Hahella chejuensis KCTC 2396: one gene and its partner. The protein of the gene in region 1 interacts with the protein of each later gene in a pairwise test. Links are inferred from orthologs where the notes say so. Each region holds a gene or a part of one and is shown in the gene's direction. Other genes may lie near its edges.

Evidence for each region.
Region 2: the proteins of HCH_RS29695 (region 1) and lepA interact in binary tests that used the Escherichia coli proteins (3 or more experiments, as listed by UniProt). The link is inferred for Hahella chejuensis KCTC 2396 from one-to-one orthologs.

What each region holds. Positions count from the first base shown.
Region 1 is NC_007645.1:6,709,513-6,712,592, forward strand. The notes cover bases 257-3,011. They hold HCH_RS29695 (zinc transporter ZntB), read left to right. Parts: upstream 257-1,022; coding sequence 1,023-2,000; downstream 2,001-3,011. Other genes in these bases: HCH_RS29690 (DUF255 domain-containing protein), read left to right, coding at 257-889; HCH_RS29700 (alpha/beta fold hydrolase), read right to left, coding at 1,997-2,914. Outside these bases: more of HCH_RS29690, read left to right, coding at 1-256; HCH_RS29705 (PspA/IM30 family protein), read right to left, coding at 3,067-3,080. UniProt on the Escherichia coli protein: Zinc transporter. Acts as a Zn(2+):proton symporter, which likely mediates zinc ion uptake. Purified ZntB reconstituted in liposomes also binds and transports Cd(2+), Ni(2+) and Co(2+).
Region 2 is NC_007645.1:1,819,394-1,822,623, forward strand. What follows is about bases 315-3,219. They hold lepA (translation elongation factor 4), read left to right. Parts: upstream 315-819; coding sequence 820-2,619; downstream 2,620-3,219. Other genes in these bases: HCH_RS08135 (DegQ family serine endoprotease), read left to right, coding at 315-618; lepB (signal peptidase I), read left to right, coding at 2,668-3,219. Outside these bases: more of HCH_RS08135, read left to right, coding at 1-314; more of lepB, read left to right, coding at 3,220-3,230. UniProt on the Escherichia coli protein: Required for accurate and efficient protein synthesis under certain stress conditions. May act as a fidelity factor of the translation reaction, by catalyzing a one-codon backward translocation of tRNAs on improperly translocated ribosomes.

The sequences.
Region 1 (3,080 bases):
AGACGCCGCTGTCATCGCCGCAAACCAGTTATGGCGCAGCCAGCGTGGCGAGGACGGCCTGTTCCATCGCATCAGCCTGGATAACCTGCCCAGCGACGACGCCCTGCTGGAAGATTACGTGCATTACATGGAAGGACTGCTGCAATTGTATGACTACACCCATGACCACCTTTGGCTGGAGCGTCTGGAAGCCTTGACGACCACGCTGGAAGAACAGTTTCTGGACGCCGAACAGGGCGGCTTTTTCATCACCCCACAGAGCGCGCAAGGACCTTTGCTGGTGCGCAGTAAACATTGCAGCGACAACGCAACGATCAGCGGCAATTCGCAGCTGGCGTCGGTGCTGGCCGCGCTGCGTCTGCGCACTGGCGACCTCAACGTGCAACGTATGGCGGAAAACCAGATCGCCGCTTTCACCGGGCAGATCAATCGTCATCCATTATCGGCCCCGGTGTTTCTGAAAGGCCTGAACGAGTGGCTGTCCCCGAACCCGGTTAACCTGCAATACGCCGCGTCCGGCCAAATGTGGGCCACAGCGACGGTGAAGGAGTACAAGGAAGACTATTTGCTGGAAGTACAGCTGGACATACACATGAGCGAGGGATGGCGCATTCAAAGCCACAATTGCCCGGCCCCTGACGGTCGCCGCACGCAAGTGGAGTTGCTGTCTCACACCGATCACGACCTGCTGGACATACGCTACCCTCCTGGAAGCGTTTGGACAGACGCTAATGCAAGTAACGCCCTGGAAGTCTATGACGATCACTGCTGCATTGAGTTGACTCTGCGTCGCGCCACGCGCTCGCCAGTACGACTGGCTTTACATTTCCAAACGTGCAATGAGCAGGTTTGCCACTGTCCGCACACGCTTAACTTCAGCCTTTGGTGAAGCGCCCGGTGAAAAGACGCAGGCATCTTGGCCGATTGCGCCTGCTGACGACTGGATCTAGTCTTAGCCAAAGCGATACTGACGATGTCGTTGCTCAACAAATCCCGATCAACTTCAACAGAAGGAAGAGGCGGTGACCGAATCCCATCCCATCATTCATGCATTTCACCTGGACGGCGAAGGCAGCGCTTCTCCTATTCCTGTTGAGAAAGCCGCTGAAGCGGCGCAGGACAAGTCCCGCCTGACCTGGCTGCATATCAATGTGCTGCACCCGGGCGCGCTTGACTTGTTGGAAAATCAACTCGGCCTGGACTGGTTGATCGCCGAGGCGCTGATGGCCGATGAAACCCGTCCCCGAATGATGGAGCTGAACGAAGGGCTGTTGATCATTTTACGCGGCGTCAACATGAACCAGGGGGCGGAGCCGGAAGATATGGTGTCCCTGCGCGCCTGGATCACCGAATACGGCGTCATTAGCGCAGGGAGACGCCAATTAAAGGCGACGGCGGACATCATCGAAAAGCTGGAGCAGAACATGGGCCCCTGCGGAGCCGGCGAATGGCTCACGGAAATGTGCGTGGAGCTTTATGATCACATGCAAAGCGCCGTCACCACATTGAACGAAACCACCGACGATCTGGAAGACCGGGTGTTGGTGTCTCAGGATGAATCTATTCGCGAGTCCATTATTTCCACTCGCAAACGGGCGATTGTGTTCCGTCGCTATATCTCGCCGCAACGGGATGTTATCGCCCGACTGCAAACGTCGGAGTTGCGTTGGATCAGCGCTAACGACAAACGCAGATTGACGGAGGTGATGGACTGGCTGACCCGCTATGTGGAAGACCTGGACGCCATACGCGAACGCTCCCAGGTCATCAAAGATGAGCTGGCGGCGGCCATGAACGACCGCCTGAACCGGCACTTGTATCTGCTTTCCATTGTCGCCGCGGTGTCTCTGCCGCTGGGCCTGCTGACCGGCCTGTTCGGCATCAATATCGGCGGAATGCCCGGCGTGGACGATGGCAACGCCTTCTGGCTGTTTTCTATTCTGTTGGTGGCGCTGCTGGTGCTGGAAATCGTCTATCTACGCAAAAAAGGCTGGATTTAGCCGACAGATCGCGCATGCTCGATGACTTTTTGCGCCAGTTTGGGCAATAAGGGCAAAGGCAGATCATGCCCCCAGCCGGGAATCATCTCCAGTTTGGCGTCGGCGATGCTCTGCTTCAACATGTGTCCGTTCCTGGGCTTCATCAATGGGTCCGCCGAGCCGTGCAAAATCAGCGTGGGCATGGTGATGTTGCACGCCAGCTTCTCCAGGCTGCCGGTGGCGAGGATCGCCCGCATCTGACGAACAATGCCTTTGGGCCGGTAACTGCGCTGATAATCCCTGGCGATGCGCTGCAGGATACGCTCCTTCGGCGTTGGAAAAGATGGGCTTTGCACGGTTTCCCAGAATGCGACGCCCCGCCTCAGCGCGGCCTCCTGGTGATGGCCGCGCACACCGCCGCCATTGATGCGCCATAATGTGCCCAGATCGGGCATCGGCTGCTTGGGGCTGTTGTTGGAGGTCATCATCAAGGTCAGAGATTTGATCCGCTGCGGCTGCCGCGCGGCCACAATCTGCGAGATCATTCCTCCCATGGAGACGCCCACCAAATGCGCGCGCTCAATATTCAGAGCGTCGAGTAAGGCAATGGCGTCATCCGCCATATCGTACAGCGTATAGGAAGCCGTTACCGGCAACCCCAGCTTGGAGCGCACAAAATCCACGGGCACCGGAACCCGATGCGGACAATCGATTTCCGAAGAGTGACCGATATCCCGATTATCAAGCCGGATCAGACGGTAGCCCGCCTCGATCAATGGCTCCAGGAATTCCGGCGGCCAGGCTGTCATCTGACAGGCCAGCCCCATAATAAGCAACATAGGCTCGCCATCAGGATCGCCCAGTTCTTCGTAACAAATCTGAATGGAGTTTACCTTGAGGTACTGCTCCCGGGGGTGGTAATACGCGTGGGTCATGGTCCGTACAATCGTAAAGCCGCTGTCTCAGCCTTCATAAAAAGGTCAGGCCATCATATACGGGAAATTAAGGGCAATTGATTAACTTTCCAAGTTTTAACGCAACAAACCGCGCAAAGTGCGCGGTTTATCCAAGTTACTGATACGAACTGTCAGGCGGATTTTT
Region 2 (3,230 bases), 4.9 Mb from region 1 along the record:
TGGTTGGGTGTGTTGATACAGGAAGTAAACAAGGATTTGGCTGAATCCTTCAATCTGAACAAGCCGCGCGGCGCATTGGTGGCGCAGGTCATGAAAGGCTCTCCCGCCGACAAGGCCGGCTTGCAGCCTGGGGATGTCATCGTCAGCTACAACGGCAATGAGATTGGGCTATCCTCTGAGTTGCCGCATCTGGTGGGGCGCACCTCACCGGGACAGAAAGCGAGTATGAAAGTTGTGCGTCGTGGCGATGAAATGGATGTTGCTGTCGAGATCGGCCAGTTGCCGGCGGACGACAACGGGGTCGCCAGTGTGCCGGCAGGCCAGACCGCGCCTCAGAACAACGCTCTCAACTTGCAGGTCCGCGATCTGACGGATGAGGAGAAAGAGAGTATGCAGGTGGCGGGAGGCGTCATGGTGGCGCAAGTATTCCCAGGGCCTGCGGCGACAGCCGGAATTCAGCCTAATGATGTGATCAGCAGCATCAATAATAAAGATGTAGAGACAGTCGCGCAGTTCCATGAAGTGGTTGAGAAGCTGCCGGTTGGCAAGTCGCTGCCAGTACTGATTATTCGTCAGGGCAACCCAGCCTTCATTGTGTTGAAGTTGAACAATAAATAGGCCCAGTTCTGATTGGCCGAGGCAGGCGGCCGGGTTTCTTAAGATGAAGCCCGGCCGTTGCTCGTTTTACTGGAGAGAAAGCGGCGTTTCTCCCAATATCGGTGTGAATTCTGAGGGTATTTTGTTAATTCGCTGCAATTTACTCGGCGGAGCTGTTAAAATTTCGCCGCCTTCAACTTTGAATCTGAGTGACAGTAGTCCGTGAGTAAACTCAACCACATTAGAAATTTTTCTATCATTGCCCACATCGATCATGGCAAGTCCACTTTGGCTGACCGCTTTATTCAATATTGCGGTGGCTTATCTGATCGGGAAATGTCCGAACAGGTGCTCGACTCAATGGATATCGAGCGGGAGCGGGGCATTACTATTAAAGCCCAGAGCGTAACGCTCTATTACGACGCAAAAGATGGGTCCCGTTATCAGTTGAATTTCATCGATACTCCCGGACACGTGGACTTCTCATATGAGGTGTCTCGTTCTTTGGCTGCCTGTGAAGGCGCATTGCTGGTGGTTGACGCCGCGCAAGGCGTTGAGGCGCAGTCCGTGGCGAACTGTTATACCGCCATCGAAATGGGGCTGGAAGTTATTCCCATTCTGAACAAGATGGACCTGCCGCAGGCGGAGCCGGCGCGGGTGCGTCATGAGATCGAAGAGATTATCGGCATTGACGCCGCGGGCGCCGTAGAAGCCAGCGCCAAAGCCGGTATGGGCATTCAAGAGAGCCTGGAGCAAATTGTTCAACTGGTGCCGCCGCCGGAAGGAGACCCTGACGCCCCGTTACAGGCTCTTATTATTGACTCTTGGTTTGATAATTATCTGGGCGTTGTGTCCTTGGTCCGGGTTAAGAACGGAACGCTGAATAAAGGCGATAAAATTCTGATTAAGTCGACCAAGACTCAGGAGTTGGTGACTTCCATTGGCGTGTTTACGCCAAAGCGTACCGAAACCGGCTGCCTTAAAGCGGGTGAAGTGGGTTATGTCATCGCGGGCATTAAAGATATACACGGCGCTCCCGTCGGCGACACCATCACTCTGGCGAAAACGCCTGACGTGGCCTCTTTGCCGGGATTCAAGCGTGTACAACCTCAGGTATACGCTGGCGTATTCCCGGTCAGTTCTGATGACTACGAAGATTTCCGTGACGCACTGGACAAGTTGACGCTTAACGATGCGTCATTGTTCTTCGAGCCCGAAACCTCTGACGCTTTGGGGTTTGGTTTCCGCTGCGGCTTCCTGGGAATGCTGCATATGGAAATCATCCAGGAGCGTTTGGAGCGGGAATATGATCTGGATCTGATCACCACGGCGCCGACGGTAGTCTATGAAGTGCTGACCAAAAAGAATGAAGTCATTAAAGTCGACAACCCTTCCAGGCTGCCGGACCCTGGTTTTATCGAGGAAATGCGTGAGCCTATCGTTGAGGCGAATATTCTTGTGCCGCAGGCTTATCTTGGCAACGTCATCTCCCTTTGCGTAGAAAAGCGCGGCGTGCAGAAAAATATGCAGTTCCTGGGGAACCAGGTCGCGCTGTCCTATGAATTGCCGATGGGGGAAGTTGTCCTGGACTTCTTTGATCGACTCAAGTCGGTAAGCCGTGGCTATGCGTCTTTGGATTACCACTTTGTTCGTTTCCAGGCAGCCAATCTGGTGCGTCTGGATATTCTGATCAATGGCGATAAAGTCGATGCGTTGGCGCTTATCGTTCACCGCGACAACGCGGCCTCGCGAGGGCGCCTGCTGACAGAAAAAATGAAAGAGCTGATTCCTCGTCAAATGTTCGACGTGGCGATTCAGGCGGCTATCGGTGGACAAATTGTATCGAGAACTACCGTCAAGGCCTTGCGCAAGAACGTATTGGCCAAATGCTATGGCGGCGACGTTTCACGGAAGAAAAAGCTTTTGCAGAAGCAGAAAGAAGGTAAGAAACGTATGAAGCAAGTGGGTAGCGTTGAAATTCCACAAGACGCGTTTCTCGCCGTGCTGAAGGTCGATAAATAAGACAATTGCGGACTGAAAGCAATAAATACAAACTGAATAGGACACATGATGGACTTTGATTTCTCTTTGATTCTGGTTGTACTGACTCTGGTCTCAGGTCTGATTTGGTTGGGCTTTTGGCTGTATATAAAGGTCAGGACGCGTGGTGGAAGTAACGCGATGATCAAAGAGCCGGTTGTAGTGGAGTATTCCCGGTCTTTTTTTCCAGTTTTGTTTTTGGTGTTGGTGGTTCGCTCCTTTCTCATTGAACCGTTCCAAATTCCGTCTCAATCCATGATGCCCACCCTGGAAGTAGGCGACTTCATCCTTGTTAACAAGTACTCCTATGGGCTGCGAGTTCCTGTATTGGGATACAAATTTCTGGACCTGGGAGAGCCGCAGCGTGGCGATGTCATGGTGTTTCGTACGCCAGAGGATAACACCACCAACTACATAAAACGGGTGGTGGGCGTTCCTGGCGATACGGTGGAGTATAAGGACAAACAGCTTATCATCAATGGCGAGCCCGTGGATGAAAAGCTAATTGCAGCCCTTCCAGCAGGCGCTCCCAGAGAGCTCTATTACGAAGAACAACTGGGTGAAAAGCTGCACCGCATCATTAAGGAAAACTA